3 regions of the Arthrobacter sp. 1088 genome follow, and region 3 is predicted to be linked to each of the others. Evidence: riboswitches for the same ligand, from Rfam matches in the RefSeq annotation. Region 3 holds a riboswitch; each other region holds the start of a gene.
What was found. Region 3 has a riboswitch for thiamine pyrophosphate ahead of J2Y41_RS11865 (ECF transporter S component). Riboswitches for the same ligand answer to the same signal wherever they lie in the genome.
Positions count from the first base shown of each region.

Region 1: another riboswitch for thiamine pyrophosphate. It lies ahead of thiO (glycine oxidase ThiO); the one in region 3 lies ahead of J2Y41_RS11865 (ECF transporter S component).
Region 2: another riboswitch for thiamine pyrophosphate. It lies ahead of J2Y41_RS15750 (bifunctional hydroxymethylpyrimidine kinase/phosphomethylpyrimidine kinase); the one in region 3 lies ahead of J2Y41_RS11865 (ECF transporter S component).

Region 1 covers NZ_JAVDSM010000007.1:26,952-30,637, forward strand. The annotation lists gene J2Y41_RS12400 (ferritin-like fold-containing protein) at 1-632, shown strand, start outside; gene thiE (thiamine phosphate synthase) at 677-1,360, opposite strand; TPP riboswitch at 1,388-1,505, shown strand; gene thiO (glycine oxidase ThiO) at 1,498-2,754, shown strand; gene thiS (sulfur carrier protein ThiS) at 2,751-2,987, shown strand; gene J2Y41_RS12420 (thiazole synthase) at 2,991-3,686, shown strand, end outside.
Region 2 covers NZ_JAVDSM010000009.1:167,438-171,123, reverse strand. The annotation lists gene J2Y41_RS15755 (Rne/Rng family ribonuclease) at 1-897, shown strand, start outside; TPP riboswitch at 1,042-1,140, shown strand; gene J2Y41_RS15750 (bifunctional hydroxymethylpyrimidine kinase/phosphomethylpyrimidine kinase) at 1,132-2,688, shown strand; gene rplU (50S ribosomal protein L21) at 3,065-3,373, shown strand; gene rpmA (50S ribosomal protein L27) at 3,433-3,686, shown strand, end outside.
Region 3 covers NZ_JAVDSM010000006.1:278,889-282,574, forward strand. The annotation lists gene J2Y41_RS11860 (ABC transporter ATP-binding protein) at 1-1,259, opposite strand, end outside; gene J2Y41_RS11865 (ECF transporter S component) at 1,259-1,879, opposite strand; TPP riboswitch at 1,959-2,095, opposite strand; gene J2Y41_RS11870 (NUDIX hydrolase) at 2,299-2,976, shown strand; gene J2Y41_RS11875 (DUF4235 domain-containing protein) at 3,013-3,273, shown strand; gene mnhG (monovalent cation/H(+) antiporter subunit G) at 3,338-3,686, opposite strand, start outside.

The DNA of each region.
Region 1 (3,686 bases), on a different contig from region 3:
GACTCTCTTCGGAGCTGCTGGGGGCCATGGCGTACGGCGAGCTCTCCGCGTTTGGCCGGCTGTCTTTCGACTCGCGGTACGCTCCCAACCTCCATGACAGGGCAGTGCTGGCAAAGATCGCCGTCGGCGCTTACGGAAACTTCGCCTTGATCAGCAGCCGGCTCTCGGAGATGGGACTCGATGCCGAAGAAGCCATGCTTCCGTTCCAGCGCTCGTTTGACCACTTCCACGAGCGAACAAAGCCAGCGGACTGGTTTGAATCCGTCATGAAGGCCTATGTGATCGACACCGTGTCATCGGACTTCTACCGCATGGTCGCGTCGTTCCTTGACGGCGGGACGCAACTCTTTGTCCAGAAGGTGGCCTCCGCCGACCAAGCCACGGAAGTTTTACGCATCCTCCTGCGCAGGGCCCTGGCTGACGACCCCCGCCTGGCGTCGCGCCTGGCTTTGTGGGGCCGCCGCCTGGTCGGTGAAGCCCTGACGCAAGCACAACGCGTAGGCATGGAACATCCCCAGCTGGGACCGCTGCTCAAGGGCGGCGGGGACGCGCGCAATGCAGTCAAGGCCCTCACCGCTGAGCTGGCGGAGCGGCATGGGCGACGCATGTCCGGGCTGGGGCTCACGGCTTAGGACACTTTCGAATATCCTCCGCAGCAGCCAGGGCGCCGGGGTGGTTATCCGGCGTCGAGCGCTTCCAGCAAAGTCTTGGCCGCCGCCGTCGGGTCCTCCGCCTCAGTGATGGCACGTACCACCACGATCCGGCTGGCTCCGGCCGCAACCACCTGTTCAACATTGGTGAGGTCTATGCCGCCGATGGCGAACCAGGGGAGGAGGACGCCGCCTACGGTCTCCTCATCCGCGCGCTTTACGGCTTCCGCGGCATATGTGACCAGGTCCAGCCCAACTGCTTCACGGCCTGGCTTTGTCGGTGTTGCCCACACCGGGCCAACACAGAAATAATCCAGTCCGCTCCTGCCGGGGGAGGCAGCTATCGCGGCGTCAACCTGGTCCAGTGTATGGGTGGACAGGCCGATGACCGTGCGGTCGTGGAGGAGGTGCCGTGCAGCGCGTAACGGGATGTCTTTTTGGCCGATATGGAACACCGGAGCCCCGGAAATACTGGCAACATCGGCGCGGTCGTTGACGGCCCACAGCCTTCCGTGCCGTTGGGCAACGTTGTGCAGGACCTCCAGGACCTCAAGCTCCTCGGCGGCCTCGAGCGTCTTGTCGCGAAGCTGGATGATGTCGACGCCGCCCTCAAACGCGGCGTCGACGAAGTCTTCGAAATCGCCCTGGCGTTTGCGGGCATCAGTGCACAAGTAAAGGCGGGCAGTGGTGTGGACATCATGCTGGGTCATGGAAACCAGAGTAGTTCCTCTAAACTGGGCACGTACTGCGGGAGCCGTGACAGCGTCATATGACCGTCCGGCTGAGAGGGCTTCAGCGCCGACCGCTTGACCTGATCCGGCTAATACCGGCGTAGGGAAGGAAACATATGGCAGAATCCCGCCAAAACCCCTTGCAGGCAGACGTTGCGGTCATTGGTGGCGGCGTCATCGGCCTTGGCATCGCCCACGAAGTCCGCCGTCAGGGCCGCTCTGTGGTCCTCATTGATCCCACCCCCGCAGTGGGTGCGACGTTCGCTGCCGCCGGAATGCTGGCTCCAGTCAGTGAACTCCACTACCAGGAGGAAGACCTCCTGGAACTCATGTTGGAATCCTCCCAACTGTGGCCGGCTTTCGTCCGGAGCGTCCACGGCAGCGAATCAGCCGCCGGATACCGCACGACGTCGACCATCGCCGTTGGTGCCGACGCCGCCGACCGCCGTGCGCTGGCAGACCTCCGCACAGTCCAGCAGGCCGCGGGGCTGCGCGTGGAGCCACTGTCTTTGCGTGAAGCGCGCGAGCGCGAGCCTTTGCTCAGCCCCGGGATTTCCTGTGCCTTCGACATACCGGCCGATCACCAAGTGGATCCGCGGCGCCTTGCACGATGCCTCCTGGACGGGTTATCAGCCCACGGACCAAGTGACGCAACCTGGGTTTCCGGAGCGGAGGACGGTTTCGCCCTGCCGTTCCAAGCGTCCCGTTTGCTCTGGGACGGGGAACGCGTCTGCGGGGTCCAGCTCGATTCGGGCGCCGGGCGCGTTGTTTGGGCCTCAGAGACTGTGCTCGCCTGCGGGCTGGATGCAGCCAGGATCGGCGGTCTCCCCGAGGGTCTCAACCTGCCCCTGCGGCCCGTTTACGGCGACATTCTCAGGCTGCGCGTTCCCCAACACCTCCAGCCGCTGCTCACATCCACCATCCGGGGCATGGTCCGCGGGGTGCCGGTCTACATCGTCCCCCGCGACGACGGAACGGTGGTGATTGGAGCCACCCAGCGGGAGGACGGGTTGTCTGCGTCCAGCAACGCAGTGTCCGCCGGGGGCGTCTATCAACTCCTGCGTGACGCCCAAGTGTTGGTTCCTGCCGTGGCGGAGCTGGAACTGTTGGAAGCGACAGCCCGTGCACGGCCAGGCACACCGGACAACGCACCCCTACTTGGACGAGTTACCGGGCCCGGGGGCACCATCGACGGTCTCGTGATCGCCACCGGGTTCTTCCGCCACGGCGTTCTCTTGACGCCTGTGGCCGCCAAAATCGTAGGCGGACTGATCAGCGGCCCAGCCGACCCCCGATGGTCCATTTTCCGGCCTGATCGATTTACGGCAACTCAGGATCACCTCCTCCAACCAGCAATCAAGGACACACCATGAACATCAAACTCAACGGCTCCGAACACGCCGTGGCGGACGACGCGTCCGTGAGCACACTCGTCAGTGCCATCACAGGCCGCGCGCTGGACCACCGGGGACAGGCAGCCGACGGCGGCAAGCTGGGTGTCGCCGTCGCACGTAATTCCGAGGTTGTGCCGCGCAGCCAATGGGCAGCGACTGCGCTCGCCGATGGAGACGAACTCGAACTCGTAACCGCAGTCCAGGGAGGCTGAAAAATGACCGCAGCAAAAACTGACGTGAGCACTGACGCTTTGGTGATCGACGGCGTCGAATTCGGCTCCCGCCTGATCATGGGTACCGGTGGTGCGCCGAGCCTGGACGGGTTGGGAGCAGCCCTCCTGGCTTCAGGAACGGAATTGACCACTGTTGCGATGCGCCGATACTCACCGGCCGAGACAGGTTCATTGTTCCAGCTCCTGGTGGACCACAACATCCGCGTCCTGCCGAACACGGCTGGCTGTTTTACTGCCAAGGACGCCGTGATGACCGCGGAGCTCGCCCGGGAGGCCCTGGAGACGGACTGGGTGAAATTGGAAGTCATTGCCGATGAACACACGCTTCTTCCGGACGCGGTGGAACTCGTTGAGGCCACGGAACAGCTGGTGAACCGCGGCTTCAAGGTTTTCGCTTACACCAATGACGATCCCGTTCTGGCGCTGCGCCTGGAAAACCTGGGCGCCACAGCTGTCATGCCCCTCGGTTCGCCTATTGGAACGGGGCTGGGCATCCTGAACCCGCACAACATCGAACTGATCGTGTCCCGGGCCTCCGTACCGGTAGTGCTCGACGCCGGCATCGGGACCGCCTCCGATGCCGCGCTTGCGATGGAGCTGGGCTGCGATGCTGTCCTGCTGGCAACAGCCGTGACCCGTGCGCAGAATCCGGTGCAGATGGGCGAAGCCTTCAAACAC
Region 2 (3,686 bases), on a different contig from region 3:
GTGGAACACCGACGCGCCAACGTAGTTGCCGCCGAGCACCACCGTCCACACACCGAACCGCAACAGCCTGCTGCCCGGAATGAACGCAAGCGTCGCCGTGGGAAAGGTGGGGGAGCGGTAGCCGAGGAACCAGTCTCCACCCACAGCACCGCTGCCGCCCCGGTAGCTGCGCCAAGTGGCAAGGAGTCGGTTGACCCCGTTCGCCAGGCGAAGGCCGAGGCGACCAGGGCGGCTCTTGCCACCATCGCCGCTGCAGCGCATGCCGCGCACTTGCACGACGACGAAGTTCACCGCGCGGAGGAACTGGCACGCGCAGCCGGTCAGCATCACGACACGGCTGAATCCGTGTCTGATACGGCAACCGGCGATGCCGGGGGAGCGGCCGCAGCTGATGCCGCCAGCCATGAAGCAGCGGTTCGGGAGGCACGGTCCACGCCCGTTTTGCGCTTCGGTGGCGAAGAAGTGGCGCTCCCATTCGTGGAGCACCATGAGGAACCGTCTGCGGGCAAGCCGGCCATGAGCCTGGACCTGCTGGCGGAGGCGTTCTCGCACCTCGGTGCTGCACCGGCTGCCGAGGAAAACACTGTGGATACGGTTTCCGGACCTGCCACGGCTTCCGAAACTTCCGCTGCCTCCGCTGCAAGTGCTGCGGCCACCGACGGTCAGAACGATCGTTCTTCGCGTTCGCGTGGAAGTCGAGGCCGAAGGAACCGTAGCGCGAGCAGGGCACAGGGTGCCGCAAACGAAACCAGCGTGGAGCACCACGAGGTAACTGCCGCAGCCGCGGGTGGAACGGCCCACGAGGCCAAAGCGCCGGCAGCGGAAGAGCCTGCCAAAAAGAAGGCAGCTGACGAGCCCATCATCCTCGGCGTAGGAGTTCCAGCTTCGGAGTTGTAAGCACGTCAGCACTGATGACGTGTTGAAAGAGTCCCGCAATATCCGATGTCGTCGGATACTGCGGGACTCTTTTGTCGCCGGCAGTCACATCCATGCACCCAAGCAGGCCGGTTCCCGGACCGCTGGACTTCCCGGCTACGCTAGGAAACTGACACGGGGTGCCGGGCGCTGGGCCTGGCTGAGATCCAGACCCGTTGAACCTGTCCGGTTAGCACCGGCGAAGGGATGTCCATCATGGCTTCATTGTCCAGTTCCCCTGTCTACCCCCTTGACCCCGCCGGTAGCGTTGGCGGACCCGTGGCTGCCCGGCAACATCCGCGGGTGCTTAGCATTGCCGGTTCGGATCCGTCCGGAGGCGCAGGGATCCAGGCAGACCTGAAGAGCATTGCTGCGCACGGTGGTTACGGAATGGCTGCCATCACGGCGCTCACGGCACAGAACACCCTTGGAGTCAGTGCAGTCCATGTTCCGCCCGTGGAGTTCCTGCGCCAGCAACTGGACGCCATCAGCAGCGATATTGAGATTGATGCCGTCAAGATCGGGATGTTGGGTGACGCGTCCGTCATCCACGAAGTCCGCAGCTGGCTCGAAGACGTGCGTCCCGCCGTCGTGGTCCTTGACCCGGTGATGGTGGCCACCAGCGGCGACCGGCTTCTGCGTGGGAACGCCGAAGCCGCGCTTCGCAGCCTCCTGCCTTTGGCGGATCTCGTTACCCCCAACCTTCCCGAACTGGCTATGTTGCTGGGGGAGCCTGACGCCCCGGACTGGGCAACTGCCCTTGACCAAGGCAAGCGTCTGGCTGCCGAATGTGGAACGACCGTCCTGGTGAAGGGTGGCCATTTGGCCGGAGCGGAATGTCCTGATGCCTTGGTCAATACGAGCGGCTTGCTGCGGCAGGACGTTATCGAGGTGGCCGGTCCCCGTGTGGATACCCGGAACAGCCACGGAACGGGCTGTTCGCTCTCCTCGGCATTGGCCACGGTGCAGGCCCGCAGAGGTGACTGGGAAGCGTCACTGCGGGAGGTTAAGCCGTGGCTGCTGCAGGCCCTTTCTGCGGCCGACGGGCTCGACGTGGGCAGGGGCAGCGGGCCGATCCAGCACTTTCACCATCTGGAGCCAACACGGAATCCTGCTGGCCGGTCCGGCGATTTTGCCGCGCGACTTTGGGCGGAAGCCACGCCGGAGTTGGACGCAATCTACGGCCTGGCCTTCATCCAGGGCCTGCAGTCGGGGAGGCTCCCTGAGCCCGAGTTCAACTACTACCTTGCCCAGGACGCCATCTACCTCAACGGCTATTCCCGGGTTCTGGCCCGCGCCGGTGCCCTTGCCCCCACTGAGGAAGAGCAGCTCTTCTGGGCCAAGGCGTCACAGACCTGCCTTGAGGTCGAGTCCGAGCTTCATCGGAACTGGCTGAGCACGCGCCCGGCTCCGACGCAGACCGGACCCGTGACGAAGTCGTACGTGGACCACCTCCTGGCCACTTCCGCGTCCGGCAGTTACGCGGTGTTGCTCGCAGCAATCCTGCCCTGTTACTGGCTGTACGCGGAGGTAGGCCGGCAACTCCACGCGGCCTACGTGGATGCAGGCGCACCCGGCGACCACCCGTACGCCGACTGGTTGAAGACCTACGCCGACGAGGAGTTTGCTGCCGCAACCCGCAAAGCGATCGACCTTACGGACGCAGCCGCCCTCAAGGCCTCTGCGCAGGAACGCGAGGCCATGGTTGAGGCCTTTGCGCACTCTTGCCGCTATGAGACGGCCTTCTTTGATGCGCCAAGGCTCTTCGCCTGAGTTGGATTTCCGTGGTTTCTGCGTAGCGGATCCATGAAACTCCCGCGCGTCGCCAGCCAAATCGCAGCATTCCCGCCCAAAGCCTGTAGGCTGTATGGGCACGGTGCCGGGAGAGTCCGTTACAACTGGTGATGCAAGTCACCCGATAGCCTCCGGACCCGGCCTCATTTGCAGCTGAAGGTCAAACTAGCGTAATCTTGATCTTCGGTGCTTACGCCAACACTTGGGTTATGCCCCTTGGAATTGTTCATGGGATGACTCGCGGGCTTCGATCTGAAGTCCACGGCGTTGAGGCACAGCGCGAACCAAGCCTGATTCCGGTTCAAGGTTCCGCACGCAAATTTAGTAAGAAACGTCGAGAGAAGTGAGTACCCAAGTGGTGTACGCGATTGTCCGCGCAGGCGGCCGCCAAGAAAAAGTTTCCGTTGGAGACTACGTAACGCTTAACCGCGTCCCCGGTGGAGCCGGCAGCACGCTTGAGCTGCCCGCCTTGCTCCTGGTTGACGGCGACAAGGTCACGTCCGCTGCTGCGGACCTGGCCAAGGTCAAGGTCACGGCTGAGATCCTTGAGGACCTTCGCGGTCCCAAGATCGTCATCCAGAAGTTCAAGAACAAGACCGGCTACAAGAAGCGCCAGGGTCACCGTCAGGAACTGACCAAGATCAAGATCACGAGCATCAAGTAACTTTCGTTACTCTGTTCAGATTTTCAGTTTCCCCAGAAATTTAGAGGCAGGCATTTCACATGGCACACAAAAAAGGCGCGAGCTCCACTCGCAACGGTCGTGACTCCAACGCACAGCGCCTCGGCGTCAAGCGTTTCGGTGGCCAGGTAGTTTCCGCAGGCGAGATCATCGTTCGCCAGCGCGGAACCCACTTCCACCCCGGTGCAGGCGTCGGCCGCGGTGGCGACGACACCCTGTTCGCACTCGAGGCCGGTGCGGTTGAGTTTGGTACTCGCCGCGGACGTCGCGTAGTGAACATCGTTGCTGCTGCAGC
Region 3 (3,686 bases):
TCATCCACGCGTTCTTCGCCGTGGCCCAGATGCTTTGGTCCGAACATCAGCTCGTCCAGAACCTTGCCCGTCACAAACTGGTGCTCCGGTTCCTGGAACACGGTGCCAATGCGGGAAATCAGCTGATCCGCCTTCCACTTGAACGGGTCGATTCCAGCTCCCTCGGAAAGCTCGACGGCGGCACTCACCTTGCCGTCAACCGGCGCCAGAAGGCCGGCCAATGTGAGCGCAAAAGTAGATTTGCCTGCACCGTTCGGACCCGTGATGGTCAGTGCCTGGCCAGCCCGTACTTGTGCACTGATATCCGATTGCACGGGGACGGGCGGGATGGTCTTGAAACGGCGGCGGCGGGACTTCCCACGGGAAACAGCCAGGTCCTGTGCGACGAGGAGGAGCTGGTGCGTGGATTCATGGCCGCCCAACTCCTGACTTGTGCTCCTGCGGGCGCGGGTCGTCGGAACGTATCCGGGCACCCACACTCCCGCTGCCATCAGCATGGTGCGGGCCTCTGTGAGCACCCGATCCGGGGGGCCGTCCAGGAGCACACCGCCCCCGGCCGAGGGTGGCTGGAGGACCACGATCCTGTCCACCAGGTCCTTCCACACGGACACACGGTGTTCCACGACAACCAAAGTGGCACCGGTCTTGTCCAGGCAGCGCTGCACGGCGTCCCGAACCTCAAGCACGCCCACCGGATCCAGGTTCGCCGTAGGTTCGTCCAGGAGGATCAGCCCGGGCCGCATCGCGAGGATGCCAGCCAACGCAAGTCGCTGCTTCTGCCCGCCGGACAGGGCCGCCGTCGGGTGATCCAGTGCCAAGCCGCCGCCTGCAGCTGTGCGCAACCCGACGTCGTCGAGCGCTTCATGGACGCGCGCCCAAATTTCTTCCCGGGGAACGGCCAGGTTTTCGGCGCCAAACGCGACATCGTCACCCACCTGGGAGAGCACTACCTGGGTTTCCGGATCCTGCTGCATCAGACCTGCGCGTCCGCGCTGTTCGCGGGGAGCAACGCCGTCGATCAGCAGCGAGCCGGTCTCGTCGGAATCATCCTCCTCATCACCCAGCACACCGGCGAGGGCGTGGAGCAGTGTCGATTTTCCTGCGCCCGATGGACCCAGCAAGAGCACACGCTCGCCGGGCCCGATCCGGAGATCGAGGTCCTGGATGGCGGGTGTGGAACGCCCGGCATGCCGCCATCCCCACCCTTGGGCGGTAATGGCGGCAGGCCGCACCTGGCCGCTGCTTTGCGTGGCAGGCATTAGTTGAAGACGGGCTCCGAAGCAGCCTTCCGCGACGCGAAGGAGCTCAGTACACCGGTCTTGGCCAGCCCGCGGGTGGCAACCCAGGACAGCGCGCCCGCGATGATCGCACCGGAGAGCGTGGTGAAGGCGATGTAAGCCAGCTTGTCGATTGCTTCGTAGGCGATGTTCCAGCCCCAAGGCAGGAAGGAATCGTTGAGACCGCAGAAGAGGCCCGAGCCGGCACCTGCGAGGAGTGCAGCGGAGAGGTCGAACTTCTTGTACCGGAACGCAGCGAAGACGAGTTCCGCGCCCAGTCCCTGGAGGACGCCGGAGATGAGGACGGTGGTGCCGTACTGGGAACCCATGATGAGTTCGCCGGTGGCGGCGACGGCTTCGCAGAACAGGGCTGCGCCCGGCTTGCGGATGATGAGCATGCCCAGGACGGCCGGGATCATCCAGCCACCGGCGATCAAACCGGTGAGCGGCGGATACGTGGCGTTCATGGGAATGGATACGATTGCGGCGCCCTGGGACCAGGCCCAAAAAATCACGCCGCCGGCGATGGCAATCAAAGCTGCCACCACGATGTCTACAACACGCCAGTTATAACTGGTTTTCTTCACGCTTGCCGTGGTCATTTTTTCTGCCTCCTGAGGTACAGGAGGGGAAAGTGCTCCCCGGAAACCCCCGGCCGGCCTGCGCCGCCCGGATCCGGACACTCTGAGAAGCTCGACTCCCTTGCGCCGGTACTAACCGGATCAGGTTCGAGGGTCTGCGGCTGTCCGCACTCTCAGCGCCCTCGCGTCACCTGCATCTCTGCAAGGTCCGACGGCGGCGCTCCCCTGTCGTTATTAATCTGCCCTTATGGGCGTGGTTCAGTTTACACCTGTGGGTGTTCGTGGGCTCCTCGGACTAGTCACAAAGCGGTTGGCTCCCCTTCTCCTGCGTTGCGGGGCCGGCTCTGCGCCCCATTCTCCGGTCTTAGCACGCACACCAGCCCGACAACAGGACCTGAGACAATGATGCAGCAGGAATCGACGCGGCAAAGGGGTAATTCATGACGGACCTTCCCATTACGGACATGCCAGTTCCCCAACCCCGCCTTGCCGCGAGCGTCATCCTGCTCCGCGACGCCCCGGGCGGGCTTGAGGCCTTCGTCCAGCACAGGGTTGCCACCATGGACTTCGCCGCCGGCATGGTGGTCTTTCCGGGCGGCCGGGTTGATGCCGCTGACCAGGATGGATGGGATTACCCTGTCCGGCTGCTGGAACAGCACGCTGCAGACTGGCATCTGAGTTCCATCGCCGTCGATCCTGTACAGGCCCCGGCAAAGTCAGGCATGCTGCTCACCGCTGCCCTGCGGGAAGTTTGGGAGGAGGCCGGACTTCGCCTTGACGCCTCAGACCTTCGCCCTTGGGCAAACTGGGTCACGCCCACGGACATGCCCAAGCGCTTCGACACGTACTTCTATGTAGCCAAGCCTGCTCCGGAAGCAGCACCCCAGCACCAAACTACTGAAGCGTGGCAATCACTCTGGATGCCGGTGGACGGGATCCTGGCGGCCGAGGCGGCCGGTAAATTGCAGCTGATGCCGCCCACGTATTACCTGCTCAAGGAAATTTCCGGGCTCGGAACCGTGGATGCCGTTTGGGAAGCCGATCACGATGTTGTTCCTGTCCTGGCACCACGCGGTTCCATGGCGGCTTTCCTCAAGGAACGCGAAAACCGCCGCTAGTCCCAACCCGCCTGCATGTGAGGCTAGGCTGGGGGCATGAACCTCTTTTTCAAGCTGCTGGGTGCCGGAGTAAGCCTTGCAGCCGGATTCGTCGGCACCAAGTTGGTCAACAAGGGCTGGGAAAAGGCCACCGGCAACAAGCCGCCCACGGGCCACGACGATATGGAAACGAGCCTCCGGTCAGCCTTGTCCTTCGCGCTGATTTCGGCCTTCGTCAGCACGCTCATCCAGGTTTTCGCGAGCCGTGGCACCCAGCGTGCCATCGCCCGCTTCGCAAAGACGCACGACATCGTCTAGGCCGGGCACAGCCATCCCGTTGTCTTAAGTCCGGGGTGGAACCCTAAGGATCCGCAGTGGAACCCTAAGGATCCGGGGTGGAACCGTTGCCGGCTGCCCTTTGGACAACCGCTTCAAGCTCATCCTTGGTGAGCAGTTCGCGGTGCCCATGTTTGGTTCGGTAGGCGGAGCGGCCCACCATGTGTGCGGAGACCGGTGCGGTCAGCAATTGGAATATCCAGGCCACCACGAGAACCGGCCAAACCCACCATGTGCGCATTTGCAGACCCATGGCTGCAAGCATCAGGAAAAGACCCAGGACTTGCGGCTTCGTTGCCGCGTGCATTCGGCTCATGAGGTCGGGGAACCGCAGGAGGCCAATTGCTGCGCCAAGCGACATCAGGGCACCCACCACAAGAAACATGGCCGTCACC